Rhizobium lentis: one gene and its partner. The protein of the gene in region 2 interacts with the protein of the main gene of each other region in a pairwise test. Links are inferred from orthologs where the notes say so. Each region holds a gene or a part of one and is shown on either strand. Other genes may lie near its edges.

What was found.
Region 1: the proteins of J0663_RS28535 (region 2) and lysA interact in binary tests that used the Escherichia coli proteins (3 or more experiments, as listed by UniProt). The link is inferred for Rhizobium lentis from one-to-one orthologs.

The regions. Positions count from the first base shown.
Region 1 is NZ_CP071454.1:1,435,042-1,450,584, forward strand. The notes cover bases 6,285-9,099. They hold lysA (diaminopimelate decarboxylase), read left to right. Parts: upstream 6,285-6,965; coding sequence 6,966-8,234; downstream 8,235-9,099. Other genes in these bases: argH (argininosuccinate lyase), read left to right, coding at 6,285-6,609; lptM (LPS translocon maturation chaperone LptM), read left to right, coding at 6,760-6,954; J0663_RS06920 (TIGR02302 family protein), read left to right, coding at 8,502-9,099. Also shown: J0663_RS06875 (cob(I)yrinic acid a,c-diamide adenosyltransferase), read left to right, coding at 25-603; J0663_RS06880 (rhomboid family intramembrane serine protease), read left to right, coding at 636-1,418; J0663_RS06885 (electron transfer flavoprotein subunit beta/FixA family protein), read left to right, coding at 1,604-2,353; J0663_RS06890 (electron transfer flavoprotein subunit alpha/FixB family protein), read left to right, coding at 2,379-3,308; J0663_RS06895 (3-hydroxybutyryl-CoA dehydrogenase), read left to right, coding at 3,458-4,339; thiol:disulfide interchange protein TlpA, read right to left, coding at 4,517-5,179; more of argH, read left to right, coding at 5,206-6,284; more of J0663_RS06920, read left to right, coding at 9,100-11,153; J0663_RS06925 (response regulator), read right to left, coding at 11,282-11,641; hpt (hypoxanthine phosphoribosyltransferase), read right to left, coding at 11,771-12,313; J0663_RS06935 (hypothetical protein), read right to left, coding at 12,447-13,091; cell division ATP-binding protein FtsE, read left to right, coding at 13,298-13,957; J0663_RS06945 (cell division protein FtsX), read left to right, coding at 13,950-14,969; J0663_RS06950 (YdcF family protein), read left to right, coding at 15,037-15,543. UniProt on the Escherichia coli protein: Specifically catalyzes the decarboxylation of meso-diaminopimelate (meso-DAP) to L-lysine. Is not active against the DD- or LL-isomers of diaminopimelate.
Region 2 is NZ_CP071457.1:52,755-68,419, reverse strand. What follows is about bases 7,417-10,353. They hold J0663_RS28535 (response regulator), read right to left. Parts: upstream 9,260-10,353; coding sequence 8,573-9,259; downstream 7,417-8,572. Other genes in these bases: J0663_RS28530 (efflux RND transporter periplasmic adaptor subunit), read left to right, coding at 9,466-10,353; J0663_RS28540 (HAMP domain-containing sensor histidine kinase), read right to left, coding at 7,417-8,570. In the rest of the region: J0663_RS28570 (isovaleryl-CoA dehydrogenase), read left to right, coding at 1-940; J0663_RS28565 (carboxyl transferase domain-containing protein), read left to right, coding at 937-2,547; J0663_RS28560 (acetyl/propionyl/methylcrotonyl-CoA carboxylase subunit alpha), read left to right, coding at 2,555-4,420; J0663_RS28555 (MaoC family dehydratase), read left to right, coding at 4,420-4,872; J0663_RS28550 (HpcH/HpaI aldolase/citrate lyase family protein), read left to right, coding at 4,869-5,705; J0663_RS28545 (efflux transporter outer membrane subunit), read right to left, coding at 5,718-7,169; more of J0663_RS28540, read right to left, coding at 7,272-7,416; more of J0663_RS28530, read left to right, coding at 10,354-10,566; J0663_RS28525 (efflux RND transporter permease subunit), read left to right, coding at 10,566-13,721; J0663_RS28520 (c-type cytochrome), read left to right, coding at 14,133-14,663; J0663_RS28515 (ribonuclease activity regulator RraA), read right to left, coding at 14,684-15,403; araD (L-arabinonate dehydratase), read right to left, coding at 15,418-15,665. UniProt on the Escherichia coli protein: Response regulator member of the two-component regulatory system CpxA/CpxR which responds to envelope stress response by activating expression of downstream genes including cpxP, degP, dsbA and ppiA.

The DNA of each region.
Region 1 (15,543 bases), on a different replicon or contig from region 2:
CCTCCCATCGACAGGCGGTGCGGCATGGTGAAACTCAACAAGATCTACACGAAGACGGGCGACGACGGCACGACCGGGCTGGCTTCCGGCCGGCGCCGGAGGAAGGACGATCTGCGCGTGGAGGCCTACGGCACGATCGACGAGGCCAATTCCGCAATCGGCGTGGCGCGGCTGCACACATCAGGCCTACCCGAACTCGATGCGATGCTGATGTCGATCCAGAACGATCTCTTCGACCTCGGCGCTGATCTTGCCACACCCGAATCCGGCGAGCCCCCTGCCTATGAGCCCCTGCGGATCGTCGAGACGCAGCTCGGGCGGATCGAGCGCGATATCGATCGGCTGAACGCCGAGTTGGATCCACTGAAATCCTTCATCCTGCCGGGCGGCAGCCCGGCTGCCGCACATCTGCATCTGGCCCGCACGATCGCGCGCCGGGCCGAGCGGCTGATGGTGACGCTTGCACGCAGAGACGGTGAAATCGTCGGCGAGCCGGCGCTGAAATATATCAATCGGCTCTCGGATTTTCTCTTCGTCGCTGCCCGTCATGCAAATGACCGGGGTCGTGCGGATGTGCTTTGGGTTCCGGGAAAAAACAGATAGGTTTGCCGCGATCACGATCGCCCGGGGACCTTATGTTCATACCACTTCACGATGCCAATACGCTGAAGCATATCAAGGTTCAGTGGGTGACCCTGGCCTTGATCGCGCTGAATGTCGCCGTCTGGCTCTTCACCACTCTGGAGAGCGAACTGGCGGCACAGGCGACGACTGTCGGCCTCGGCTATATCCCGGCGATTGCCTTCGGGCATGCGCAATTGGCAGAGGGACTGGAAATCGTGCCGGAACCGCTGACCTATCTCACCTATGCCTTCGTCCATATGGGCTTTTGGCATTTGGCGTCCAACATGGTCTTCCTCTGGGTCTTCGGCGACAATGTCGAGGATGCCCTGGGGCACATGCGCTTCCTGCTTTTCTACCTCCTTTGCGCGGCTGCCGGCGCCCTTTGCCACGGTTTTTTGACGACGACGTCCGAAGCGCCGCTGGTCGGCGCCTCCGGAGCGATCTCAGGCGTCGTTGCCGCCTATGTCATGCTGCATCCACGTGTCAGGGTCTGGGTGCTCGTATTTTTTCGTGTGCCCTTGCCGCTGCCGGCCTTCGTGCCGCTGCTTTTGTGGATCGGACAACAGTTCTTCATGCTGGCGATTGCGCCGGATGGCGACGTTTCCTGGGGCGCCCATGTCGGCGGCATCCTTGCAGGTGCCGCTCTGATCCTCGTTTTGCGCCGTCCCGGCGTGCCGCTCTTCGACCGGCAAATCGTAACGCCCCGCGCCGTAAGGGACGACTCCGGCGCCGCTGCCGCCGGTATGGACGGGCGCACCGTGCAGCGTCTTCCCTGGGGCCGAGGTCGCCGCTAACAGATATATTGACGTGTACGTAAACGTCCATATATTGCCGGAGCAAAATCCCTGTCGGCGTATGCGAGCGTTGTAATTGGAGGAAAAACGCGTATCCATGTCGCCATTCGACAATCGAAGCGGCGCTCGAGCGCGCATTTTCCTAAAAACCTCGCGAAACCAGTTTCTCTTGAAGGAAGGCCCCCATGAAGATTCTCGTGCCCGTCAAGCGGGTTGTCGACTACAACGTGAAGATCCGTGTGAAGCCGGATGGCACGGGTGTCGAGCTTGCCAATGTGAAGATGTCGATGAACCCGTTCGACGAGATCTCGGTGGAAGAGGCGCTGAGATTGAAGGAAGCCGGCAAGGCTGAGGAAGTGGTGGTAGTCTCGATCGGTCCTGCCAAGGCCGAGGAGACGCTGCGGACGGCACTTGCCATGGGCGCCGACCGGGCGATCCTGGTCGAGACCGACGATGCCGTCGAACCGCTCGCCGTCGCCAAGATCCTGAAAGGGATCGCCGAAGCCGAACAGCCGGGGCTTGTCATCACCGGCAAGCAGGCGATCGACGACGATTCCAACCAGACCGGCCAGATGCTGGCGGCGCTGCTCGGCATGCCCCAGGCGACCTTCGCCTCGAAGATCGAGATCGGCGACGGCAAGGCGACCGTCACCCGCGAGGTCGACGGCGGCCTGCAGACGATCGAGATCAAGCTGCCGGCGGTGGTGACCACCGATCTGCGCTTGAACGAGCCGCGTTACGCCTCGCTGCCGAACATCATGAAGGCGAAGAAGAAGCCGCTGGAGAAGAAGGTTCCGGCCGATTTCGGCGTCGACACGACGCCGCGGCTGAAGGTGCTGAAGACCGAGGAACCGTCCGGCCGCAAGGCCGGCGTCAAGGTCAAGTCGGTCGCTGAGCTGGTCGACAAGCTGAAGAACGAAGCCGGCGTGCTGTAATCGGGCAAGAACAGGAGCAACCATCATGACCATTCTTCTTCTGGCCGATCACGACAATTCGAGCCTCTCCGACCAGACCACCAAGGCGCTGACCGCCGCAACGCAGATCGGCGGCGACATTCACATTCTCGTCGCCGGCAAGGGCGCCAGGGCTGCGGCCGATGCGGCCGCCAAGCTTTCCGGCGTCTCGAAGGTGCTGCTTGCCGAAAGCGACGCGCTTGCCAACAATCTGGCCGAACCGCTCGCCGACCTGATCGTCTCGCTCGCCGGCTCCTATGACACGATCGTCTCGGCCGCGACCTCGGTCGGCAAGACCGTGCTGCCGCGGGTGGCAGCCCTTCTCAATGTTGCCCAGGTCTCGGAGATCATTGAGGTCGTTTCCTCCGACACCTTCAAGCGGCCGATCTATGCCGGCAATGCCATTCAGACGGTGCAGGCAAGCGATGCCAAGAAGGTCATCACCGTGCGCACCGCTTCCTTCGCCTCCGCGCCCGCAGGCGGTTCTGCCGCCGTCGAGGCGATCCCGGCGGTGTCCGATCCGGGTCTGTCGCGTTTCGTCTCCGATGCGCTGTCGGCCTCGGAACGTCCGGAGCTGACCTCGGCGAAGATCATCATCTCCGGCGGCCGGGCGCTCGGCTCCTCCGAGAAGTTCAAGGAAGTGATCCTGCCGGTCGCCGACAAGCTCGGGGCGGCCGTCGGCGCCAGCCGCGCTGCCGTCGATGCCGGTTATGCGCCGAACGACTGGCAGGTCGGCCAGACCGGCAAGGTGGTGGCGCCCGATCTCTATATCGCCGCCGGCATCTCCGGGGCGATCCAGCATCTGGCCGGCATGAAGGACTCGAAGGTGATCGTCGCCATCAACAAGGACGAGGAGGCGCCGATCTTCCAGGTCGCCGACTACGGCCTCGTCGCCGATCTCTTCGAGGTCCTGCCGGAACTCGAAAAGGCGCTCTGAGCGAGGCAAATGCCTTTCTTTCGCACTTGCGAATGACTGGAAAATTGTCTCTTATCGGTCTACTACTTACTGCCGGACGATCCGTCGTCCGGCAGTATTGCTAAAATAATGCGGCAACGCGGGGGCGAATGCCGCACGGGGGTTTGGAGATGAGTGCGGTGTTGAAGAATATTGGTATTATCGGTGCCGGCCAGATGGGCTGTGGCATCGCGCATGTTTCGGCCGCCGCAGGTTACCGGGTTCACATCTACGATCTCTCGCAGGACCGCATCGAATCCGGCCTCGCCACCATCAACGGCAATCTCGCCCGCCTGGTGACGAACGGCAAGATGACCGATGAGGAACGGAAATCGACCCTGTCGCGCATATCAGGCTCCGCCGATATCAACGATCTCGCACCATCCGATCTCGTCATCGAGGCCGCCACCGAAGACGAAAGCGTCAAGCGCAAGATTTACAGCCAGGTTTGCCCGGTGATGAAGCCGGAAGCGCTGCTTGCCACCAACACTTCGTCGCTTTCCATCACTCGGCTTGCTGCCGCCACCGACCGCGCCGAACGCTTCATGGGCATACATTTCATGAATCCGGTGCCGGTGATGAAGCTGGTCGAGCTGGTGCGCGGCATCGCGACAGACGAGAAGACCTTCACCGCCGCCAAGGAATTCGTCGGCTCGCTGGAGAAGACCGTCACGGTCGCCGAGGATTTCCCGGCCTTCATCGTCAACCGAATCCTGCTGCCGATGATCAATGAGGCCATCTATACGCTCTACGAGGGCGTCGGCACCGTCGACGCCATCGATACCGCGATGAAGCTCGGCGCCAATCATCCGATGGGCCCGCTGCAGCTTGCCGATTTCATCGGGCTCGACACCTGTTTATCGATCATGCAGGTGCTGCATGACGGCCTGGCGGATTCGAAATATCGCCCCTGCCCGCTGCTGGTGAAATATGTCGAAGCCGGCTGGCTCGGACGCAAATCCGGCCGCGGTTTCTACGATTATCGCGGCGACGTGCCGGTCCCGACCCGCTAAGCAGACTATCATTACAACGGGCGAGTGGACCCAGCGCCCGCGAAATGCTTTCCTTCGAGAACGGGAGGAAACGCCATGTCGACCGAAACACCGATGTTTCTGCTGCAATGCTGCGTCCTGATTGGAATTGCCGGCGTCTTCCTCATAAGAGGAGATGGAGACTCTTGACCAACCTCGCTACGACCCTATCGCCCCCTTGATCAGCGCCTTTGCATCTTCGCTGTCCCAGGCAGCAGGACCGTTCATGGCGGAGATCAGGCAGCCCTTGTCGTCGAGCAGCAGCGTCACCGGTAGGCCGAAGGCCAGGCCTTCCTTCTTCAGGCTATTGAATACGCCGATCGTATTGTCGCGGTAAAGCTGCAGCGCATCGACGCCGATTTCGCTGAGGAAGGCCTTCGGCTTCTCGTCGTCACCCGTATCGATATTGACCGTCACGACCTGGAACTTGTCACTTCCCATGTCCTTTTCCAGCGCGTTCAGGGCCGGCATCTCCTCGCGGCAGGGGACACACCAGGTGGCCCAGAGGTTGAGAAGCACCGTCTTGCCGGCAAAATAATCGAGCGTCGTCGGCTTGCCGTCGGGACCGTTGAAGGAAACCGTAGTCAGCTGGCGCGGCTCGCTGGCGGCGACCATCGCGGCGACCTGCCCCTTCATCAGCGGCGTCAGATTGGCTGTGCGCTCTTTCGCCAGTGGACACTCGGCCGAAGCGGTATCACCGACGCCATTGCCAATCCCCGTCTCCTTCACGTATACCGCTGCCGCACCGGCAACAACGCCCGCAACGGCGGCGATTGCGATCAGTTTTACGGACGGCAGGCCGAAAGGTTTTTTCGTCGTCATTTCATTCTCCAGGACGGGCATCTCCCATGGCCGAGAACAACACGGATACTAAATCCTCCAACCAGATGTGGGGCGGGCGCTTCGCCTCCGGCCCGGACGCGATCATGGAGGAGATAAATGCCTCGATCGGTTTCGACAAGAAGCTATTCGCCCAGGATATCCGCGGCTCCGTCGCCCATGCGACGATGCTCGCCCATCAGGGGATCATTTCGGCCGAGGATAAGGACAAGATCGTTCAAGGGCTAAACACGATCCTGTCAGAAATCGAAAGCGGCAATTTCGAATTCTCACGCCGGCTCGAAGACATCCACATGAACATTGAAGCGCGCCTGGCGACGCTGATCGGACCGGCGGCCGGCCGGCTGCACACCGCCCGCTCGCGCAACGATCAGGTGGCGCTCGACTTCCGCCTCTGGGTGAAGGAAGAGCTCGAGAAGACCGAACGCATGCTGACCAGCCTGATCGCCGCCTTTCTCGACCGTGCCGAGGAGCATGCCGAAAGCGTCATGCCCGGCTTCACGCATCTGCAGACCGCCCAGCCCGTCACCTTCGGCCATCACTGCATGGCCTATGTCGAAATGTTCGGCCGCGACCGCTCGCGCGTGCGCCACGCCATCGAGCATCTGGACGAAAGCCCGATCGGCGCTGCCGCCCTTGCCGGCACCGGCTATCCGATCGACCGCCACATGACGGCCAAGGCGCTGGGCTTTCGCGAACCGACCCGCAACTCCATCGACACGGTCTCCGACCGCGACTTCGCCATCGAGTTTCTGTCGATCGCCGCGATAACGGGCATGCACCTGTCGCGCCTGGCGGAAGAGATCGTCATCTGGTCGACCCCGCAATTCGGTTTTGTGCGCCTGTCCGACGCCTTCTCGACCGGCTCCTCGATCATGCCGCAGAAGAAGAACCCCGACGCGGCCGAGCTGGTGCGCGCCAAGACCGGCCGCATCAACGGTTCGCTGATTGCACTGCTGACGATCATGAAAGGCCTGCCGCTCGCCTATTCCAAGGACATGCAGGAAGACAAGGAACAGGTCTTCGACGCGGCCGAGAGCCTGGAACTGGCCATCGCTGCCATGACCGGCATGGTGCGCGACATGACGGTCAACACCCAGCGCATGAAGGCGGCGGCCGGCTCCGGCTTCTCGACGGCGACCGACCTTGCCGACTGGTTGGTGCGCGAAGCGGGCCTGCCCTTTCGCGATGCCCATCACGTGACCGGCCGAGCCGTGGCGCTCGCCGAAAGCAAGGGCTGCGACCTCGCCGACCTGCCGCTCTCCGATCTGCAGGCGATCCATTCCGCGATCACCGACAAGGTCTATGACGTCTTGACCGTCGAGGCCTCCGTCGCCAGCCGCAAGAGCTTCGGCGGCACGGCACCCTCCGAAGTGCGCCGGCAGATCGCCTTCTGGCGCGCCCGCAACTGAGATAACGGGCGAGGCGGAGAGCCGCCACGCCCTTACGGCAAGCGCGCACACGTCCAACAATCAGGGTGCACAAGGCGGATAAACTTCGCTATGAAGATGTCCGTCGTGCGATGTGAACGATGTCCACCTTATGCCGCAGAAGAGGTATATATGCAGAAGAGCTTGCCGCATCTCATCCGCCTGACGGTGGTTCTCGCCGTCGTCGGCCTTGCCGTTGCCGGATGTGGTCGCAAAGGTGATCTCGATCCGCCGAGTGCCGCGGCAACCAAGGAAGGCGACGTATCCAAGCCGACGAAACAGCCGGGGACCGTCGACAAGCCCTTCCTCCTCGATCCTCTTCTTTAAGGCATAGGCCCGTGAACCACTTCGAGTACCGCGACGGCGTCCTGTATGCCGAAAATGTCCCCGTTCCGGAGATTGCCAAGGCGGTCGGCACGCCTTTCTATGTCTATTCCACCGCGACGCTGGAGCGCCATTACCGGGTCTTCTCCGATGCTTTCGCCGGTATGGACTCGATGGTCTGCTATGCGATGAAGGCGAATTCGAACCAGGCGGTGCTGAAGACGTTGGGCCGCCTCGGCGCCGGCATCGACGTCGTCTCGGAAGGCGAGCTGCGCCGCGCGCTCGCGGCCGACATTCCGGCGAGCCGCATCATGTTTTCAGGCGTCGGCAAGACTCCATCCGAGATGGATTTCGCTCTCGAGGCCGGCATCTACTGCTTCAACGTCGAATCCGAACCCGAACTCGAAATCCTCAACCAGCGGGCCGTCAGCGCCGGTAAAAAAGCGCCGGTCTCCTTCCGCATCAATCCCGACGTCGATGCCAGGACGCATTCGAAGATCTCGACCGGCAAGAAGGAAAACAAGTTCGGTATTTCCTGGGAACGGGCCCGCGCTATTTACGCCCATGCCGCCAGGCTGCCCGGCATCGAGGTCAGCGGCATCGACATGCATATCGGCAGTCAGATCACCGAGCTGCAGCCCTTCGACGACGCCTTCAAGCTGCTGCGCGATCTCGTCGCGACGCTACGCGCCGACGGCCACACCATTCATCACGTCGATATCGGCGGGGGCCTCGGCGTGCCCTACAAGGACGACAACAATCCGCCGCCGCTGCCGGACGCCTATGCGGCAATCGTCAAGCACCAGCTGCGCGATCTGAACTGCAAGATCATTACCGAGCCCGGCCGCCTGATCGTCGGCAATGCCGGCATCCTTGTGACCGAAGTCCTCTATGTGAAGGATGGCGGCGAGAAGACCTTCGTCATCGTCGACGGCGCGATGAACGACCTCATCCGCCCGACGCTCTATGAGGCCTATCATGAGATCCGTCCGGTGACGATTTCGGCAGCAAACGCGCCGCGCATCCGCGCCGACGTGGTCGGTCCCGTCTGCGAGACCGGCGATTATCTGGCGCTCGACCGCGAAATGGCGATGCCGAAGCCAGGCGACCTGATGGCCGTCAGCACTGCGGGAGCCTATGGTGCCGTTCAGGCCGGCACCTATAACAGCCGCTTGCTGGTGCCCGAAGTTCTGGTCAAGGGCAGCGATTTTCATGCGATTCGGCCGCGGAGGACCTATGCCGAGCTGATCAGCCTCGACTCGGTTCCTGCTTGGCTCGACTAAACGCCTCGCGCAAATCGGTGCAGCGATTTTGCGATCACGCGACATGCGTACAACAAAAATTTAAAGCGCGGGGAGCAGTCTGAAAGATCGCGGCGCGCTTAAAGCAGCCATCACTTTTTGGCGAATAAACGTGAAAAGCCGGTATTACCGGCCGCTCGCCCTCGCCTTCGCCACAAAGAGTGTTATCCTTTCGTTCATGAGCGTATTGCCCGACAATCGCCGGAAGCGCCCTCTGTTTCAGAACGCCAGATCGCGGAGACCGGACCGATGATGAGCCCTTTCAGGCAGAGGAAAGGTGCATTTGCGCTCCGCCCTGCGCTTGCCCGGCTGGTGACGACGAAGCGCCTGCTGGCGCGCATTGTGCTTTTTTGCGAGCAGCTGCTGCCGCCGCTGCTGCCGGTGCTGTCGGTCGCAGCCTTTTATCTCTCCGCCTCCTGGTTCGGCCTCTTCCGCAACGTGCCCGACTGGCTGCGCATTGTCTTGCTGATCGCCTTCGCGCTCGCTTTACTCGTCTCGCTGCTTCCCTTCCGCCATCTGCGCTGGCCGAAGGTCGCCGAAGCCGACCGCCTGCTGGAAGAGCGCAATGGCCTGCCGCACCAGCCGGTCACCGTCCAGGAAGACGAACCAGCCTTCGATACGCCCTTTGCCCGAGCGCTTTGGCGCGAGCACCAGGTGCGCATGGCCGAAAAAATTGCAGCGCTCGACACAGGCATGCCGAGGCCGGATATCGCCGCACATGACCGCTTCGCCCTTCGCGCCGTTCCGGCGCTGCTTCTGGTCACGGCCTTTGCCTATTCGCTGTCGATCAACGGCGGGTCGATCGGCGATGCATTGCAGGCAGCCCCCGAGCAGGTGACGGTCGATCCGGCCGTGCGCATCGACGCCTGGGTAACACCACCCTCCTACACCGGTCGCGCACCGGTCTATTTGACCGCCGACGGGAGTGAACAGGCGCCGATCGGCATACCGCAGTTTTCCGGTCTCACCGTACGCGTCAGCGGCGGAAAAACGGCCGAAAAGGTCGTGTTCCGCAAGGCGAATGGTGAGGCGCAGGACATTGCCGTCCAGGCGGATGCAAGGCCGCAGCAGACTCTGGTGACCGCTGGCGATCAGCCGGATGCTGCACCAGCCAGCCAGGCTGCCATCGCACAGACACATGTGATGAAGCTCGAGGAGAACGGCACGCTCGAAGTCAACGGCCGCCGCTGGAGCTTCGATGTCCTTCCCGACAAGGCGCCGGAAATCGCTTTCGACGGCTTACCGAAGCCCAGCGTCAACGGCGCGCTTGAGATCGGCTTCACCGTCAAGGACGATTACGGCGTGCAGGAAGCGCATGCCGAGATCGTTCCGGTCGAAACCGATCCGACCGCGACGCCGCTCTATCCGCTGCCGGAATACCGGCTGGATATCCCCCGTCGCAACGCCCGCGATGCGAAGGGCGTGACCAGCCGGAACCTGACCGAACATCCACTTGCCGGCAAGCGCGTTCGCGTGACGCTCGTCGCCAGGGATGCCGCCGGCCAGACCGGCCGCAGCCCGCCGCACGAGATGACGCTGCCGTCGCGGCCCTTCAACGAACCGCTTGCCGCAGCAGTTGCCGAGGAACGACAGGTTTTCGCGCTCGATACGCGCAAGATGCCGCAGGCTATCGCCCTGAACGAGGCGCTGACCATCCGTCCCGAGGAGACCATCCCCAAGCTGACCAACTATCTGCTGCTGCAATCCGCCTTGACGCGCATGAAGCTCGCAAAGGGCGAAGAAGCGCTGAAGGATACGGCCCAATATCTCTGGGAGATCGCGCTTGGCATGGAAGATGGCGATCTTTCCCTTGCCGAGCGCAAGCTGCGCCAGGCCCAGCAGAACCTCGCCGACGCGTTGAACCGCAACGCGCCCGACGAAGAGATCAAGAAGCTGATGGACGAGTTGCGCAAGGCGATGCAGGACTATCTGAGCGAGCTCGCCCAGCGCATGCAGAACGCGCCGATGCAGCCGAACCAGAACGCACAGAACATCCTGCGCCAGCAGGATCTGGAGCGGATGATGGATCAGATCGAAAATCTCGCCCGCTCCGGCAACCGTGACGCAGCCCAGCAGATGCTGTCGGAACTGCAGCGCATGATGAACAACCTGCAGGCGGGCCGGCCGCAGCGCGGCCAGCAGGGCCAGGAAAACAGCGAAGCCCGAAAGCAGATCGACAAACTCGGGGAGATCCTGCGCGACCAGCAGAAGCTGATGGAAGAGACCTTCCGTCTTGATCAGCAGCTCAAGGATCGCATGCAGCGCGGCGAGACCGAGATGGGCGAGAACGATCCGTTGCTCGACGATATGCTTCCCGGCGAGAAGGGCGAACCGCAGGATCAGCAACAGGGCCAAGGCCAGGAAGGCCAGCAACCCTCCGACCAGATGACGGCAGAGCAACTGCGCGAGGCGCTGAAACAGCTGCGCTCCCGCCAGGATGCGCTCGGCAAGCAGCTTGGCGAATTGCAGAAGAGCCTCGGCGAGATGGGCATGAAGCCAGGTCCGGGCTTCGGCCAGGCGCAGCGCGAAATGGAAGGCGCCGGCCGTGAACTCGGCCAGGGCCGCGGCCAGCCGGCGATCGAAGGCCAGGGTCGCGCGCTGGAGGCACTTCGCCAGGGTGCGCGCGATATGATGAACCAAATGATGCAGGCGCAGCAAGGCCAACAGGGGCAAGGTCCGAACGGCCAGGTGGGACAGGGCGAGCAGAACGGTCGCGATCCGCTCGGCCGGCTGCGCCAGACCCAGGGACCGGACTTCGGCGACAACAACGTGAAGGTGCCTGACGAAATCGACGTTCAGCGAGCACGAGAAATCCTTGACGCGATCCGCGAGAAACTCGGCAACAATCCGCCACAGGAGATGGAACGGCGGTATCTCGAGCGGCTGCTGGACATCCAGTAGACCTTATACCGCCTTATGGTTGGATTCTAAAGCGCGTCGCGATCTTCAGATTCGCTTGGCCCGCGCTTTAGTCTTTGGTTTTCGCATGTTGTGGTCGCAAAACCGCTGTGCACTTTGCGCGACTTGCTTCAGGCGACGAGCGCCCGGGCAACCGCCTTGCGTATATCGGGAAGCGCGAATGGCTTGGCGACAACGTCGATGATCTTTTCGGCAAGATCGTCGGCCCGTTCGCGCTGTTCGGCATAGCCGGTCATCAGCAGGATCTTCAGGCCGGGGAAAGCGTCCTTCGCCTGATGAGCAAGTTCGATGCCGTCCATGACAGGCATGCGGATATCCGAAAGCAGCAGGTCGTAGCCCCCGTCTTTCAGCTTTTCCAGTCCCTCGGCGCCATCCGCCGCTTCATCGGTCTCATGACCGTCGAGCCTGAGGGCCCGGGCTACGAAAGACCGCAGGGAGTCCTCGTCTTCCGTAATCAGAATTCTTGCCATATGTGCATTGCTCCGTCTTCAGCCCCGCGACGGAAATCACCAGACTTTCCTTTTCGATCGGTAAAGATGGCGAAGCGATGGACGGAATGGTTAACAACCCGTCTTCACCGGCAATAGATTGACCCTGTCTCAGGCGTCGCCGGTGACCACGCCGACGAAGGGCAATTCGCGAAACGCATAGGCAACGTCCATGCCGTAGCCGACGACGAAATAATCAGGGCATTCGAAGCCGACATAATCGGCCTCCAACTTTTCCTTACGCTTGACCCGTTTGTCGAGCAGCACGGCGATCGTGACGTTGCGTGCGCCGCGCTCGAAGAGCAGTTCCTTGGCAAAAAGCAGCGTCCGGCCAGACTCCAGGATATCGTCGATCAACAGCACATCGCGGCCGTGCACGTCGCTGTCGATATCCTTGACGATGCGCACGCCCTGCGAAACCGTGCCGCTGCCGTAGCTCGACAGCGTGATGAACTCGACCTCCGGTGCAAGCCCGGTGTCATGCAGGGCACGGATCAGGTCAGCGGCGAAGATGAAGGAGCCCTTGAGCACGGCGATGACGAGCAGGTCCTTGGTCGGACCGTTGGCGATCTCTCGCGCCATCGCATGATTGCGCTCGGCGATCTGCTCGGCGGTGAAAAGCGGCTCGATGTTTTTTCCGCGCACGACAGGCATAAAGGCTTGCTCCATGAAAAAGAAGGTAAGCCGTTAGCACATATGCCGGCCCGAAACAGCCTCGCATGGCATGAAATTAACGCGATTGGTGCATTCTATAGCCGGCAAGCCGGTCGTCACGCCTTCCGCTGCGCTACGGCAGGAAGGAAAGCCTGACCTCCGGCATCTTACCGCCGGCATGCTGGACGCGGGCCGAGAAGCCGCGACTTTGGCCGGCATAGATAACGTCGGCGGGCGAATCGATGACGATGCTTGCCGTCAGCCGCTCATCGGTCACGAGATCGGCGCGGATCGGATGCACCGTCTGCGTGGTGCCGCTTTCGTTTTCGATGATGCCGTTAATAACCAGCACACGCATGCCGTTCGCATCGCGCGGCGTCACCGTCACATGGGTGAAATGCAGCGGCGCTCCGGAAGAAGCTCCCTCGGCGGAAAGGCCGGAAAAGCCGCCTGTGAGACCGAAGACGAGCACGGCAAGCGCCAGCACCAGTATTGCGAAGCTTTGCAGCGACGCACGCTGCAGCCAGGATTCCGCCGTCCGCAGCGCGGAAGCAACCGTCGCCGACAGGAGCGACGGCTGTGCGGCGCCCATGCGCCTGCGGTTGTCGTTATGGATCCTGGCGCTGAATTCCTTTGGCCGGGCCTTGCCCACCGTCACGAATTCGGCGTCGGAAATATCGGCAGGACGTGCCGTGCGGTACTGTCGGCGGGCAGGCTCCGGCGGCAGGAAATCATAGGTCTGACCCGGCGTCCGACGGCTGAAGGAGGATGCTTCCATGGTGGCTGCCTCGCAGATGTCCACATGGTTTCGATGCTGCAAGAAATCTTGGCATTGAAACGAATCCTCCTCAGTCGTAAATTTTAATGGTTAATGCTTCGCAAAGATTGCCATCAAACGGGCGTCTTTCCGGCAAAATTTACCGGCTGTTAACGGTGTTGGTTAACAAGTCGCGCGGTGAAACCAAGAACAGACTGAGCTGCCCGTTGATCCACTTCGAGAATGTCGGTTTGCGCTACGGCATGGGCCCGGAAATCCTCCGGGACCTGACCTTCGACATTCCGAAGAAATCCTTTCAATTCCTGACGGGCCCATCCGGCGCCGGCAAAACCTCGCTGCTGCGGCTGCTGTTCATGTCACTGCAGCCGACGCGGGGCCTGATCCGCATGTTCGGGCGCGACATCTCCGAAATTCCCAGGCCCGAACTGCCGCTGTTGCGCCGGCGCGTCGGCATCGTCTTTCAGGATTTTCGCCTGCTCGACCATCTCACCACCTATGAGAATGTCGCCTTGCCGCTCCGGGTGCGCGGCAAGGAGGAAAGCTCCTACAAAACCGACGTTTTGGAACTCTTGAAATGGGTCGGGCTCGGCGAACGCATCAATGTGCTGCCGCCGGTGCTCTCGGGCGGCGAGAAGCAGCGCGCCGCCATCGCCCGCGCGCTGATGGACCGGCCGGAAGTCCTTCTGGCTGACGAACCCACGGGCAATGTCGACCCGCCGATGGCCAGGCGGCTGCTCAATCTATTCCTCGAACTCAATCGACTTGGGACGGCGGTCGTGATCGCCACTCATGACCTGGCGCTGATGGAGCAGGTGGAAGCCCGGCGCATGATCCTCTCGGGGGGGCACCTCGATATCTATGACTGAGCCCCCGTCCAGCAACCTAGAGAAGGCGCCGGCCCAGGCTGCCGCCCAGCCGAAGCGGCCGGAAATGCGCGTGCGCCCGACCGCGCCGATCCTGCCGCCCTCCAACATCCAGGGCAACGCCCTGATGGTGGTCATATCGATCATGGCCTTTCTCGCCTGCCTGACGCTCGGCGGCGTCAGCATGGTGCGTTCGACGGCGGCAAGTTGGGAGAGCCAGATCTCCCGCGAGATCACCATCCAGATCAAGCCGGACGACAATCTCGACATGGAAAAGGCGCTGACGCAGGCGCGCGACCTGGCGCTGACCTTCGTCGGCACCAAAAGCGGCCAGATCGTCGACGAGGCGGCAACTGCCCGCCTGCTCGAACCCTGGCTCGGCCCCGGTCTCGACCTCAAGGATCTGCCCGTTCCCCGCCTCGTCGTCATCACCATCGACGAGAGCAATCCGCCGGATTTCGATGCGATGCGGGGGCTCCTCAAGGACAGCATCCCGCAGGCGAGCCTCGACGACCACCGCACCTGGGTTGATCGCCTGGTCTCCATGGCGCACACGACCGTGCTGATCGGCACAGGAGTCCTGCTGCTGGTCTTCTCGGCAATGGTGCTGACCGTCGTCTTCGCCACGCGCGGCGCGCTGTCGGGCAATCGCCACATCGTCGAAGTGCTGCATTTCGTCGGCGCCGAGAGTTCCTTCGTTGCCACCGAATTTCAGAAGCATTTCCTGAAGATCAGCCTCAAAGGCTCGGCGATCGGCAGCGCGCTTGCCGCTCTTTTCTTCGCCACCGCCGGCTTCTGGCAGAGCCGCACGCTCGCGACGCCGGAAACGGATCAGGCGACCGCGTTGTTTGGCACCTTTTCGGTCGGCGTGCTCGGTTATGCCGGCATCTTCGCGACGATGATCGTCATCGCGCTCCTGACGACCGTCACGGCACGCCTCACCGTCATGCGCACGATCTATGAAATCGACACATTGCGTTCGGACCCGACGCGCACCGACGGCATCGCCAGTTGATCGTGGTCATGCCATTTTGTGATGAAAGCGTCTGTTCCGCGCCGCAATCAGCGTATAATCACGATTCATGACCATGGGCCATACGACACGCAACCCGATTCGCCAGGACCCGGAGCTTGATCGTCCGGCGGGCCTGCCGCCGCGGCGCGGCCCGATCCGCCGTCTGCTGCGTTGGTGCGGCTTTGGGTGCGTTCTGGCGGTCGCCCTGTTATTCGGCGGCTTCCTCCGATTTGCCGATTCCGTCACAACTCTGAAGCCCCCCGTCGAACCGAAGGCGGATGCGATCGTCGTGCTGACAGGCGGCTACCAGCGCATCGATCAGGCCGTGGAACTGCTGCAGAAGGGCGCCGGCAAACGGCTGCTGATCTCGGGCGTCCACCCGACAACGACGACGGCGCAGATTCGCAAGATGACGCAAAGCCCGGCCGATCTTTTCTCCTGCTGCGTCGATATCGGCCATGACGCGATAGACACGATCGGCAACGCCGAGGAGACCTCTAACTGGATCCACGCCAAGGGATACAGAAGCGTCCTCGTTGTCACCAACAATTATCATATGCCGCGGACCCTCGCA
Region 2 (15,665 bases):
GCATGTCGTCGCCATGGAGGAAGTCTCACGGGCTTCGGCCTCCGTCGGCCTGAGCTACGGCGCCCATTCCAATCTCTGCGTCAATCAGATCCGCCGCTGGGCCTCATCTGAGCAGAAACACCGTCATCTGCCGAAGCTGATCTCCGGCGAACATGTCGGCTCGCTCGCCATGTCGGAAGTGGGCTCCGGTTCCGATGTCGTCTCGATGCGGCTGCGTGCCGAGAAAAAGGGCGACCGCTATATTCTGAACGGCAGCAAATTCTGGATCACCAACGCGCCGCATGCCGACGTGCTCGTCGTCTATGCCAAGACCGATCCCGTAGCCGGGCCGAAAGGCATTTCCGCGCTCATCATCGAAAAGGGCCTGCCCGGCTTCAGCGTCTCCAAGAAACTCTCCAAGCTCGGCATGCGCGGCAGCGATACCGCCGAACTGGTCTTCGAGGATTGCGAAGTGCCGGCCGAGGCGCTGATGGGCCAAGAAGGCGAAGGCGTGAAGATCCTGATGTCCGGCCTTGATTACGAGCGCGCGGTGCTCGCCGCCGGCCCGCTCGGCATCATGCAGGCCTGCCTCGATGTCGTGCTGCCCTATGTGCGCGATCGCAAGCAGTTCGGCAAGCCGATCGGCGATTTCCAGCTGATGCAGGGCAAGATCGCCGACATGTATGTCGCGCTGAATTCAGCGCGCGCCTATGTCTATTCCGTCGCTCGCGCCTGCGATGCCGGTCGTACAACGCGCACCGATGCGGCCGCCGCGATTCTCTTTGCCAGCGAGAATGCCGTGAGGGTCTCGCTGGAGGCGATCCAGGCACTCGGCGGCGCCGGTTATACCAAGGAATGGCCGGTCGAGCGCTTTTTGCGCGACGCCAAGCTCTACGATATCGGCGCCGGCACCAATGAGATCCGTCGCTACCTGATCGGGCGGGAGCTGATCGCATCATGACGGTGATTTCGACCGCGGTCGACCGCGCCAGCGAAAGCTTCAAAACCAACACCGCCAAGAACAAAGCCCTCGTCGACGAACTCTACGAGCGCTCAGCGAAGACCCGCGAAGGCGGTTCACAGGCAGCGCGGGAACGCCACACCGGCAAGGGCAAACTCCTGCCGCGCGACCGCATCCAGCTTTTGCTCGATGCCGGCAGCCCGTTCCTGGAGATCGGCACCCTGGCGGCCAACGGCATGTATGGCAACGAGGCGCCGGGTGCGGGCATTATATCCGGCATCGGCCGGGTTTCCGGCCGCGAGGTGATGATCGTCGCCAATGACGCGACGGTGAAGGGTGGCGCCTATTACCCCCTGACGGTGAAGAAGCATCTGCGGGCGCAGGAGATTGCCCTGCAGAACCGGCTGCCCTGCCTCTATCTCGTCGATAGCGGCGGCGCCAATCTGCCGCATCAGGCCGAGGTCTTTCCCGACCGCGACCATTTCGGCGCGATCTTCTACAATCAGGCGCAGATGTCGGCCGAAGGCATTCCGCAGATTGCCTGCGTCCTGGGAAGCTGCACCGCCGGCGGCGCCTATGTGCCCGCCATGTCCGACGAAACGGTGATCGTGCGCAATCAGGGCACAATCTTCCTCGCCGGCCCGCCGCTGGTCAAAGCTGCGACCGGAGAAATCATCTCGGCCGAGGAACTCGGCGGCGCCGAGACCCATGGCCGCCGCTCCGGCGTCGTCGATCACGTGGCGGAAAGCGACGAGCATGCGCTGCTCCTGGTGCGCGACATCGTCGCCAGCCTCAACAGCGTCAAATCGGTCGATATCGATGTCCAGCCCCCGCGGCCGCCAAAACTCGATCCGCAGGACCTCTGTGGCATTATCCCCGAGGACGTGCGTTCGCCCTATGAGGTGCGCGAGGTGATCGGCCGCCTCGTCGACGGCTCGGAACTGCATGAGTTCAAGCCGCTCTACGGCACCACGCTGGTCTGTGGCTTTGCCCGTATCTGGGGCATGCCCGTCGCCGTCATTGCCAACAACGGCGTGCTTTTTTCCGAAAGCGCGCTGAAGGGCGCGCATTTCATCGAGCTCGCCTGCCAGCGCCGCGTGCCCCTGCTCTTCCTGCAGAATATCTCCGGCTTCATGGTCGGCGGCCGATATGAGGCCGGCGGGATCGCCAAGGACGGGGCAAAGCTGGTGACCGCGGTTGCGACCGCGACCGTGCCGAAGGTCACGGTCATCATCGGCGGCAGCTTCGGCGCCGGCAATTACGGCATGTGCGGCCGCGCCTATCGCCCGCGTTTCCTCTTCACCTGGCCGAACAGCCGCATCAGCGTCATGGGCGGCGAACAGGCGGCCTCGGTGCTCGCCACCATCCGCCGCGATGCGCTGGAGGCGCGCGGCGAGGATTGGCCTGTTGACGAGGAGGAGGCCTTCAAGGCGCCGATCCGCGCCAGCTACGAGGCCGAAGGCAATCCGTATTATGCCACCGCCCGCCTCTGGGACGACGGCATCATCGATCCCAGCCAGACGCGGGACGTGCTGGGTCTTGCCTTTTCCGCCTGCCTGAATGCGCCGATCCCGAAGGGGCCGCGCTTCGGCCTGTTCCGGATGTGAGGCGGCGATGATGGAAAGCCTTCTCATTGCCAACCGAGGCGAAATCGCCCGCCGCATCATCCGCACGGCAAAGTCACTCGGAATCCGCACGATCGCCGTCTATTCCGAAGCCGATGCCGGCCTGCCCTTCGTGCGAGAGGCCGACGAAGCGGTGGCCATCGGCCCGCCGCCGGCCCGCGAAAGCTATCTTTCCGAGACCCGCATCCTCGACGCCGCCCGGAAAACCGGCGCCGCCGCGATCCATCCGGGCTACGGCTTCCTGTCGGAAAATGCCGACTTTGCCGAAGCGGTGGAGAAAGCCGGTATTCTCTGGGTCGGCGCGCCGCCGGCCGCCATCCGCGCAATGGGGCTCAAGGACGCCGCGAAGGAATTGATGCAGGCGGCAGGCGTGCCGGTGACCCCTGGTTATCTCGGGCCGGACCAGAGCGAGGCAAGGCTTGCGGCCGAGGCTGATGCCATCGGCTATCCCGTCCTCATCAAGGCCGTTGCCGGCGGCGGCGGCAAGGGCATGCGTCGCGTCGACCGTCCGCGAGATTTCGCGGAACTTCTCGCCTCCTGCCGCCGTGAGGCGGCCTCCGCCTTCGGCGACGACCGCGTTCTCATCGAACGCTATATCGCCAATCCGCGCCATATCGAGGTGCAGGTTTTCGCCGACCAGCACGGGAACTGCGTCCATCTCTTCGAGCGCGACTGCTCGCTGCAGCGCCGTCACCAGAAGGTCATCGAGGAGGCCCCTGCCCCCGGCCTCGATGCCGCCACGCGCGCTGCGATCTGCAAGGCGGCGGTGAAGGCGGCAAGAGCGGTGAACTATGTCGGCGCCGGCACCATCGAATTCATCGCCGATGCCTCGCAAGACCTGCATCCCGACCGCATCTGGTTCATGGAAATGAACACGCGCCTGCAGGTGGAGCATCCCGTCACCGAAGCCATATCGGGCGAGGATCTGGTGCTCTGGCAGCTGCAGGTCGCAAGCGGCGAGCCACTGCCGAAAAGCCAGGACGAGATCGCAATGAACGGCTGGGCCTTCGAAGCCCGGCTCTATGCCGAAAATCCCGCCGCCGGCTACCTGCCCTCGACCGGCCGGCTCGACCATCTCCGCCTGCCGCCAACCGTCCGCGTCGACAGCGGCGTCGAACAGGGCGATGAGATCACCGCCTTCTACGATCCGATGATCGCCAAGATCATTGCCCATGGGCCGAACCGCGAAGCCGCATTGTCGAAGCTCGCGGCCGCCTGCGCCGGCATCGAGGTCTGGCCGGTCCATTCCAATGCCGGCCTTCTCGCCCGCATCGCCGCCGACCCGGATTTCTACGCGGGCCGGATCGATACCGGGTTCCTCGACCGGCACGGCGAAAGCCTTGTGGCAAAGGAGCCGGATCAAACGGCAATCGACCGTGCCGCCACGGTGCTTTCGAGGAAAGTGGGCGATGATCCCTGGTCGGGGCTTTCCGGTTTTCGCATTGCTGGGCCAAGCGACAGCCGCGTGCGTGTCCGCATCGACGGTCACCTCTATTGGGGGCAGTCACGTCCGGAACTTGAGACAAATACGATCACGATTGCGGAAACGACGGTGCTTTTCGATGCTGGCAATGCCTGGGCGATCGGCCTGCCCGACGCAGGCGAAATCGAGGCACGTCAGGGTGCAGGCGACGGCGCGATCCTGTCGCCCATGCCCGGCCTCGTCATTTCGGTGGAAGTGACCGAAGGGGATCGCGTCGCCAAGGGGGATCGTCTGCTGACTGTGGAAGCGATGAAGATGGAGCATTCGCTTCGCGCGCCCTTTGACGGCCTCGTCGGAAAACTGCAGGTTTCCACCGGCGCCAGGGTCTCGGAAAACCAGCTGGTCGTCACCGTCATGAAGGGAGAGGACTGATGGCCGGACGCTATTTCGACGAATGGACGGTCGGCGACCGCATCGCCCATGAGATCCGCCGCACGGTCACCGAGACCGACAACCTGCTGTTCACGACACTTTCCCACAATCCGCAGCCGCTGCATCTCGATGCCGCTTATGCGGCCGCCACCGAATTCGGCCGGATCGTCGTCAACGGCACTTTCACCTTTGCGCTGACCGTCGGCCTTTCGGTCGGCGACACCACGCTCGGCACGCTCGTCGCCAATCTCGGCTATGACAAGGTGACGATGCCGAAGCCGGTCTTCATCGGCGATACGCTGCGGGTGGAAACGGAGGTGACGGAGCTGCGCCGTTCGAATTCCCGCCCCGATGCCGGCATCGTCACCTTCCGCCACGTCACCCTGAACCAGCGTGACGAGATCGTCTGCCGGTGCCTGCGCACCGCCATGCTGAAAGTGAGGCCGTCATGAGGCTGCGCTCGCTGCTCTTCGTGCCCGGTGACCGGCCGGAGCGTTTCGACAAAGCGCTCGCCTCCGGCGCCGATGCCGTCATCCTCGATCTGGAGGACTCGGTCGCGCCCGCCAACAAGCCACGAGCCCGCGAGGCCGTGCACGAGTTCACCCGGCGCCATACCGGTGAGAGCGCTCTGCTGATCCGCATCAATCCCCTCGCCTCGCCCGAATCCGAAGACGACCTGGCCGCTTTGAGCGGCCTTGATCCTTTCGCGATCATGCTGCCGAAGGCCGAGGGCGCGGCTTCGGTGCTGAAACTCGCAGGCTCTCTCGGCTCGGAAATCCCCATCCTGCCGATCGCGACGGAGACGCCATCGGCGATCTTCGAGATCGGCAGCTACCGGGATGTCGCGGCGAGCCTTTGCGGCCTGACCTGGGGTGCGGAAGATCTGCCCGCCGCGATAGGTGCCACAACTTCGCGCAGGAAAGATGGCCGTTATACACCGCCTTACGAGCTTGCCCGCTCACTCACGCTGTTTGCGGCCCATGCCGCCGCCGTTCCGGCCATCGACACCGTCTATCCCGATTTCCGCGATCTCAGCGGTCTCAGAGCCTACGTCGGTCGCGCCCGGCGCGACGGCTTTTCCGGCATGATGGCCATCCATCCAGGCCAGGTCGAAGCGATCAACCACGCCTTCACGCCTGACGCGTCCGAGATCGCCTGGGCGGAGAAAGTCGCCGCCGCCTTTGCCGCCAGGCCGGAGGCGGGCGTCATCCAGCTCGACGGACGCATGTTGGATTTGCCGCATCTCAAGCTTGCGCTGCGCATTCTGGAAAGCACCGGACGATAGCCCAACCTCGAATCAGCCCGATTTTGCAGTTTGCGTGGACGGGGAATGTTCCGGCTCGAGGTAACCGGCGCCGATGGCGACATAGAGGTCCACATAATCCTTCGCGACCTGCTGCACGGTGGCCGCAAGACTTTCCTGAGCATCTGAGACCGAACGTTGCGCGTCCAGAACGTCGAGCAGCGAGGAGGCGCCATCCTTGTAGCTGGTGGTCGAAAGCGCCAGCGATTCCTGCGCCGTCTGCACCTGCCTGCGCAACGGTTCCAGCGTCTGCGTGTCGCGGCGAACCGCCGACAGCGCGTTCTCGACCTCTTCGATCCCGTTCAGCACCGCCGCCTTCCAGGCGAGATATTGAGACTTCGCATCGGACTTCTCGATATCGACATTCGCCTGCAACTTGCCGCCGTCGAAGATCGGCAGGTTGAGCGTCGGCCCGAAGGACCAGCTGGTCAGGCTTGCGCCGCTGGCGCCCGATGATTTGACCCAGCTCGGCGAGATCGAGCCGGAGAGCGAGATCGACGGATAAAGCTCAGCTTCGGCAGCACCGATATCGGCAACAGCCGCCGCCAGCTCGCGTTCGGCTTTCCGGATATCGGGACGGTTGCGGATGAGATCGGCGGGAATACCGGCGCGAATGCTGCCGCGGAAAACCGGCTGGCCTGCGCTTTTCCGTAGCTCGTCCGTCAGCGACGCCGCCGGCATTCCAAGCAAGGTGGCGATGTGATGAGCCGACTCTGTAAAACTCTGTTCGAGGCCGGGAATGTCGGCCTTCGTCGATTGTACCAGCCCCTCGGCCTGAACGACGTCGAGACGGGAGGCCGCCCCTGCCTTGAGCTGTAGCTGCGTGAGTTCGTAAGTCTGCTGACGGGATTTCAAATTCGCCTGGGAAAGCGCAATGCGCTCCTGATAGTAGCGGGCGTCGATATAGCTCTCGACCAGGTCTTTCAGGAATGTGAGCTTCGCATTATCGGCCGTCGCATGGGCTGCCCCGAGGGAGGCGATGGCACTCTCCTTCGAGCGACGATACTGGCCGAAGACGTCGAGCAGCCAGGAAAGGCTGGCGCCGCCGCCTGTCGTGTTGGTGGCGCCGACCGTCGTGCGCAGCCGCCCCTTCTCGCCGGATACCGTGTGCGATGCGTCGACACTGAGGCTAGGCAGTCCGCCAGCGCCGGCAACCGTGACATTGGCGGCAGCCGCGTTGATGCTTTCGAGCGCCTGCAGCACATCAAGGTTCTCGTTGAGGCCATGGGCGACCAGCCCGTCGAGCTGCCTGTCGCGATAGGCCGTCCACCACTCAGCCGTCACGACACCGCCATTGCTCTTGCTGCCACCCTCTTCGAATCTGGCCGGCAGCGGCATCTCAGGGGGAACATGATCAGGGCCGCTGACGCAGCCCGCGAGCAGCAGCGTGAAGGCGGATGCGGCGTAGCGCAGCGATGAGAGTCTTGTGGAGAATGACGGATACACTGGCGAGCTTCCTGAACCGGGATTATGGGTTCAGGCTTAGCGGGGCCAGCGTTAACAGCGGTTAAGAAACTGTAAAGTTAGGTAAAAACGCAAAGGGCCGGATCAGACTTGATGATCAACCGAACCAGCGGGTGGCGGCCGCCGTGGAAGCTCGATCGTGATTGCCAGTCCGCCCCCGTCGGGCAAGGATGCATGCACCCGCCCGCCATGGCGCTCGACGGCCTGCCGGGTGATGGCGAGGCCCAGGCCGTATCCGCCTCTCGGCACCGCCTCTTTCCCGCGTGAGAACGGCTGGAAGATCCGCTCGAGTTCATCCCGTTTGACACCCGGCCCCTGATCGGCGACGCAGATTTTGAGGCGCTCGCCCGACGGCTCGCAAGACACGGATATGCGCGAATGTTCGGCCGTGTATTTGACGGCGTTGCGCACGACGTTTTCGAGCGCCCGGTAGATCAGCTCGCCTTCGACCTCGGCGCGGAAGGCGCCGTCGACACTCTTTGTAATCGACACATCCCGCGTCTGAGCTTCGAATGCAGCGTCGCCGAGGATTTCGTTCAGCAGTTCGACGACATCCAGGGTCTGGGTTTTCAGCGGCAGGCAGGATCCCGCGGTCAGCTTGGCAAGCGTCAGAACCTCGCCGACCAGCGCGTCCAGCCGTTCGACCTCCCGGTCCATACGATCCACCATGGCGCCAAGTTTCGCCGGGCTCTGCCGGAGCACGCCGACGGCGGCCTGCAGGCGCGATAAGGGCGAACGCAATTCATGGGAGACGTCGTGGAACAGCCTCTGCTGCGCATCCTGAAGCTCCTGAAGCCGCGCGGCGGTGGAATCGAAGTCATGCGCCAGCGCGGTGACCTCGTCCCTGCGGCCGGCCATCCGATCGCCGATGCGGACGTCGAAGCGGCCATGGGCGAGCGCGCTCAGGCCATCGCGAAGGTGCACGACAGGCCGAATGAGATAGCGGGCGAGCGCGGCGGCGGCGACGGTACTCGAAACGAAAATCGAGAGCCAAGGCACCAGCAGCGCCAGGTTGTCCACAACGTTGAAAAGGAAGCTCGGTTCCGGCGCAACGGAGATCCGGTAGCAAATTCCGTCCTTCAGGATGGACTTCGTCTCTGCCGAACTCTCGTCCGCGCAGACAAACGACTCCGTGCTTTGCGAGAGACTCAGGCCCAGCGGCACCGTCTCCTCGCTTGTGCGGATGAAGCGCGCGGCAGCGTCCTCACCATCCCTTGCAAGCACATTCGCCGTCAGCGTCAGAATGAACGCTCGCTCCTGATACTCCCGATCGCGGCCGGGGGGCGGGATCTCAAAGACGTTGACGATCACGATTATGACGGTGAGCGTCATTGCAAGCGTCAGCCAGATCGTCGCGAAGAACTTCCAGAAAAGCCGGGGCATGGTCAGTCCACGAGAAGTTGGTAGCCCTGGCCGCGGACGGACTGGATCCAGGATTGCCCGTCCTCCCTCAGTCCGAGCTTCTGGCGAACGCTGCTGATATGGACGTCGATACGGCGATCGAACGGGGTCAGCGGCTTGCCGAAGGCCCGCTTCGAAATCTCCTGCTTCGACACGAGCTGGCCAGCGCTGCGGGCAAGCACCTCGAGCAGGCTGAATTCGGTGCCTGTGAGATCCAGGATTTCTCCGCGCCATTCGGCGATCCTGCTGCCCGGATGGATCACGAGCTGCCCCGCCCTGATCGTGTCGGTGGACGCGCCGGTCGCCGGCTGACCGGCGCGACGTAGGATGGCCCGCAACCGCGCCGCCAGCTCGCCCGGCGAGCACGGCTTCGGCACATAGTCGTCGGCCCCGAGATTGAGACCCGATATCCTGTCCACGTCATCGCCCCTTGCGGTCAGCATCAGAACGGGAACCTGGCTAAGCTTCCGGATCCTCTGCAGGACTTCGATCCCGTTCATCCGGGGCATCATGATGTCGAGCACAATGATATCGACCGTATTGCCGGCAGCCGCCGCAATGGCGGCGCGACCGTCCGTATCCGTCACGACGTCATATCCTTCCTCGACCAGATATTCCTGCAGAAGCGTCGTCAGCTCGGCATCGTCGTCGATGAGGAGAACCTTGTTCATTTGCGTTATCCGTCATTAAACCGGCCAAGCCATACAGCACATACGCGCTCACCCGGCCAAGTTTTACCTAACTTAACACTAACTTGACCGCGCTTAACGTTCGCACCGCTACTTATCCTGCCATGACATCGACGCGCACCAGAAACGGGGTTGCCTCGACATGGGCGGCACTCGTTCGTCGCCTTCGCGCGGATTCAAAGGCATCGATGCCTTTGACCACAAGGAATGCTTTGTTGAGAAAATCATCCAGAATGTTTGCCGCTGCGCTTGTTGCTGCAGTTCTTGTCTCCCCCGCCCGTCTTGTCATGGCAGAACAGGCCGCCGCGACGGCGCTCACCGTCTCCCTGACGGCGCCTGCGCAACGCGAATGGCCTGAGACCGTTCCCGCGAGTGGGTGGCTGAAGCCCTGGCAAGAAGCGATCATCGCCTCTGAAACGAGCGGCCTGCGCATCACCGATGTCCTGGTCGATGTTGGCTCCGTGGTCACCAAGGGAGAGACGCTCGTGCGGCTTTCCCAGGAGAGCGTGCTTGCCGATCTGCGCAAGCAGGAGGCGGCCATTCAGACCGCCAAGGCCAATCTTTCGAAGGCCAAGGCCAATGCCGACCGGGCGCGGCAGCTGCGTCCTTCCGGCGCCCTTTCCGACGAGAAGATCGTCGAATATCTGGCCGACGAACAGACGGCGACGGCAAGTCTTACGTCCGAAGAAGCTGCACTCGACAGCGAGAAGATCAAGCTTGCGCAGACCACCATCACCGCGGTCGACGATGGCGTCATAACTTCGCGTTCCGCCAATCTCGGCGCCGTCGTCTCTACGGGCACCGAGCTGTTCCGGATGGTGCGCCAGCAGCGGATCGAATGGCAGGCTGAGGTTTCCGCCCGCTACCTCCCGCGCATTTCGGAAGGCTTGAGCGTTAAGATCAACGGGCCGGACGGCCAAGCCATCGAAGGCAAGGTGAGGCTTGTCGGACCTTCGGTCAGCACCGATACCAGCCGAGCGATCGTCTATGTCACGCTTCCAGCCGAAATGCGCCCGCGCACCGGGCTTTACGTGACCGGTAACATCGAACTGCAGGCCTCCCCGGCGCTGACCATTCCCGAAACGGCGATCGTTTTCCGGGACGGCATAAGCTACGTCTTCACATCAGGCGAGGACCAACGCGTGCAAAGGATCCGTGTGGAAACCGGTCGCCGCAACGACGGCGAGGTGGAAATCGTCTCCGGACTGGACCGCTCCTCGAGAGTAGTGAGCTCCGGCGGCGCGTTCCTGTCCGACAACGACCTCGTAAAGATTGCGGAGACAAACTGATGAATTTCTCAGCATGGTCGATCCGCAACCCCGTGCCATCAATATTGCTGTTCGTGATGCTTGCCGTCGGCGGGCTCTTAGCCTTCAAGCAGTTGCCGATCCAGAACTTCCCCGATATGGACCTGCCGACGATCACCGTCACCGCAACGCTCGACGGCGCAGCACCGACGCAGCTCGAGACGGAGGTCGCCCGCACCATCGAGGATAGTCTCGCCTCGCTCAGCTATCTTGACCACATCACCACGACCATTACGGATGGCACCGTCACGATCAAGGTCTCCTTCGAGCTTGAGAAAGACAGCGAAACGGCCTTGAACGAAGTCCGCAACGCCGTCGACGGCGTTAAAGGCGATCTGCCGGCGCAGATGGAAAGCCCAAGCGTCACCAAGGTCACGGTGCAGAGCTCCGCGCTTGTCACATATGCCATTCGCTCCACCGCTCTCAACGAGACAGAACTTTCCTGGTTCGTCGACAATGATCTGACCAAGGCGCTGCTGTCGGTGCCGGGCGTCGGACAAGTCAACCGCATCGGCGGCATCGACCGCGAGGTTCATGTGGATCTCGACCCTGCGACCATGGCTTCGCTTGGGGTCACTGCGGCGACTGTGTCATCGCAGCTGAAGGCCGTGCAGACGGATACATCAGGAGGTCTTGGCGAAATCGGCGGCACCCGCCAGACCTTGCGAACGCTCGGCGCCCTGCCCTCGGTCGAGGCGCTGAAGGCGCTCAGAATTCCGCTGGCGAACGGCCAGCAGGTTCGCCTCGACGATGTAGCATCCGTCACCGACAGTTTCGCCGAGCGGTCCTCAATGGCCTATCTCGACGGCAAACCGGTGGTCGCGGTCGAGATCAAGCGCTCGAACGGGTTTTCGGACAGTGGTGTAGCCGACGACGTCGACACGGCGATGAAGCAGTTTGCCCCCAAGCATTCCAACGTGCAGATCGAAGACGCCTACAGCACGATCGGACCGATCATCGAGAATTACGATGGTTCGATGCACATGCTGTACGAGGGTGCGATCCTGGCGATCATCGTCGTCTGGCTCTTCCTTCGGGACTGGCGGGCAACGATCCTGTCGGCCGTGGCGCTGCCTTTGTCCGTCATACCGACCTTCCTCGTCATGTACCTCTGCGGCTTCAGCCTGAATATCATCACACTGCTAGCGCTGTCGCTCGTGGTCGGCATCCTCGTCGACGACGCCATCGTCGAAATCGAGAACATCGCCCGCCATCTGCAGATGGGAAAGCGGCCGATCGATGCCGCCCTCGAAGCCGCCGACGAGATCGGACTCGCCGTCATCGCAACCACCTTCACGCTCGTCGCAGTCTTCCTTCCAACCGCATTCATGAGCGGCATTCCGGGACTTCTGTTCCGCCAGTTCGGGATCACCGCCGCTGTCGCCGTCCTCGCCTCGCTTGTCGTCGCGCGCCTGCTGACGCCGATGATGGCCGCCTATTTCATGAAGGCTGTCCCGCCGACCGAGGAAAGGGACGGCCGCATCATGCGCGCCTATATGGCAGTCGTGAAAACCGCCATGGACCACAGAAAGACCACGCTGGCGGCAACCGCCGTTTTGGTCGCGCTCTCGCTTTCCACCATTCCCTTGCTGAAATCAGGCTTCCTGCCCGCTTCCGACGACGCGCGAACCCGGATCACACTCACCATGCAGCCAGGCGCCACCATAGAACAGACCGACGCCGCGGCCAGAAGGGCAGCCGATATCGTCGGAAAGCTCAATGATGTTACGCGTGTCTTTTCCTCCGTCGGATCCGCATCCTCAGGCGACAGCCCCGACAGCAGCACGACGAGCGATGTTGGCTCCGCCACTATCGTCGCCGTCTTGTCGCCTATAGGCGGTCGTGACCGCAAGCAGTCGGAAATCGAAAACGACATCCGGCAGGCGCTCTCCCTGCTGCCCGGTGTGCGCGTGGAGGTCGGCAGCGGCGGCAACGGCACGAAGCTCGAGATCACGCTGGCGAGCGACGATGCGAATGTCCTCGACAGCGCCAGCACGGCGCTCGAGGAACAGCTCCGCACGCTGCAGGGTATCGGCGCGGTAACGTCGACCGCGGCGAGGCAGGCGCCCGAAATCCAGATCACGCCCGATTTCGCGCGTGCAGCAGCGCTCGGCGTGACGTCGACCTCCATCGCCGAGGCCGTGCGCGTGGCGACGAATGGAGAATATTCGGCCGACCTGTCGAAGCTCAATCTGCCGCAGCGCCAAATTCCCATCGTCGTCCGCTTCAGCCCCGAGACACGCACCAATCTGGACGACATCAAGAACATGCGGGTGGCGGGCACGAACGGCAATGTCGATCTCGGATCGATCGCGGATGTGACGATCGGCGGCAGCCCTTCCGAAATCGACCGCATCGACCGGATGCGCAATGTCACCCTTTCGGTCGAACTCAACGGCCGCATCCTCGGCGACGTCAACCGCGAGGCACAGGCGCTGCCGGCGCTCCAGCATCTGCCCTCGGGCGTCACCCTTGTAGAACAAGGCGAACTTCAGCGCAGTTCGGAACTGTTCCAGAGCTTCGCCCTTGCCATGGCGATCGGCGTGTTCTGTATCTATGCGGTTCTCGTGCTGCTCTTCCACGATTTCCTGCAGCCGCTCACCCTGCTGATGGCTCTGCCGCTCTCGCTCGGCGGCGCGCTCCTGCCGCTCGTTTTGACCGGAACTAGCTTCTCGATGGCGGCCGTCATAGGCTTGCTCATGCTGATGGGCGTGGTGGCCAAGAACTCCATCCTGCTCATCGAATATGCGATCATGTCGCGCCGCCAGGGCATGGCCAGGTTCGATGCCCTCGTGGATGCCTGCCACAAGCGCGCCCGGCCGATCGTCATGACCACCATCGCCATGGCTTGCGGCATGCTTCCGGTCGCTCTCAGCCTGACCGGAGGTGATTCCAGCTTCCGGCAGCCGATGGCGATCGTGGTAATCGGCGGCGTGATGATGTCGACGTTGCTCAGCCTCGTCGTCATCCCCGTCATCTTCACCTTCGTCGATGACCTGGACGAGGCGCTCAGACGGTTGCTGCGCCGGATCGGGCTGGCCCAGGAGATCGCCGAGGATAAACCGCAGGCCTCCAACGATCACGCGGCCATCGCCTTCCAGCCCGAGCAATCAAGGAGGGGGCACGGTCAGAGATGATCTCCGCTCCCCCTCTCGATTGGGCAGATGGTCCCGCGCCAGACAACGGTCGGTGACGGCAGCCTCTTCGGTGGAGTTCCTCCCCCCAGGAACAAAGCCGCGGGACGTGTTCCCCCGCAGGCGGCCACAAGCCGCCTGCGCGTCCTGCTATGCGTTCGACCACGGCCCCATCGCTTCGAAATCGGGCAAGGTGTCGCTGGTGGCCGACCGTCCCCGAGCGAAGCGATCGCAATCCGCCCCGTGCTCGCGAAAATACACGGAGACCTGCTCGTGTCGTGGCCCTTTTTCACCGCTGGCCTGGCGGGCCGCGCCCCATACAATTCCATAATTCGAAGTGGCTAATATATAGAATAACTTCATCGTGATATTCAGTCCTTCTCGGCTGCGAGCGGCTGTAACACGGAGGGTAAAATGTTTCGGTTGAGCGTTCGGCTCGCATTTTTGGCCGCTTGTGCGTTGGAGCTACCGTTGAGCATGGCAGCAGCGGCCGATGATCAGCAGATTGCGCGCGGCGAATATCTCGTCACGATTGGCGGGTGCAATGACTGCCACACACCGGGATATTTCTTCGGAAAGCCGGACGGCGGGCGATTTCTCGGTGGATCGGATGTTGGCTTTGAGATCCCGGGCCAGGGCGTTTTTGTCGGCCGCAACATTACGCCGGACAAGGAGACCGGCATCGGCAGCTGGACCAGGGAACAGATTGTGACTGCCCTTCAGACCGGCCAGCGGCCGGACGGTCGCGTCCTGGCGCCAATCATGCCATGGCATGCATTCGCGCAGCTCACCGACGAGGACGTGACATCAATTGCAGCGTTCCTTCAAAGCTTGAAACCGGTAACTAACCAGGTTCCCGGCCCCTTCAAGCCGGGGGAGAAGGTTTCAACCTTCTTGTTCCGGATCATGCCCCCGGGTGAAACCGCAGCCAGCGCGCCAAACTAGAAAGCGACGGATGCTGCGCGTCACCGGCCGCTCCTGGCGCGCCAGGCGGCGAATTCCTCGAGATTGCGCGGCTGCGTTGCCGGATAGAGACCGATGATCGATTGGCCAGCCAGCACGCGCTCGGTCACGAAGTCCTCATAGGCGGTCATTTCCACGGCCTCCTCGGCAATCTCGTCGGCAAGTTCCGCCGGAATGACGATCACCGCTTCGTCGTCGCCGACCATGATATCGCCGGGCCAGACCGCCACGTCACCGCAACCGATCGGCACATTGATGTCGAGCGCCTGGTGCAGCGTCAGGTTCGTCGGCGCCGAGGGCCGATTGTGATAGGCGGGAATCGCCAACCCCGCTATCTCGGGACTGTCGCGGAAGCCGCCATCGGTGACGACGCCGGCCACGCCGCGCACCATCAGCCGCGTGACGAGAATTGAGCCGGCTGAAGCGGCGCGCGGATTCTTGCGGCTGTCCATGACAAGCACGGCACCAGCCGGGCAGCTTTCGACGCAGGCGCGTTGCGGGTGTTCCGGATTGCGGAAAACCTCGAGCTTGTTGAGGTCCTCACGCGCCGGAATGTAGCGCAGCGTATAGGCCGGGCCGACCATATTGCGGCCTTTGCGGGCGACCGGCTGCACATCCTGGATGGTCTGGTTGCGCAGGCCACGCTTGAAGAGTGCCGTGCTGATGGTGGCGACGCTGACCCGCATGAGTTGGTCGCGCGTGCTGTCCGAAAGTGTCGTCATGCCTGCATCTCCTCCTAGAAAATGTCCGGTTCTCCGGCTGCCGCACCGAATTCGGGAAGCAGATAATCGAAATCGCAACCCTTGTCGGCCTGGCTGACATGGGAGGCGTACATCCAGCCGTAGCCGCGGCCGAAACGATCGGCGGGCTTCACCCAGGCGGCGCGGCGCCGGGCCAGTTCCGCCTCGTCGACCAGCATGTCCAGCCGGCGGTTCGGAATATCGATCCGGACGATGTCGCCGTTCCGCAGCAGGGCGAGCGGGC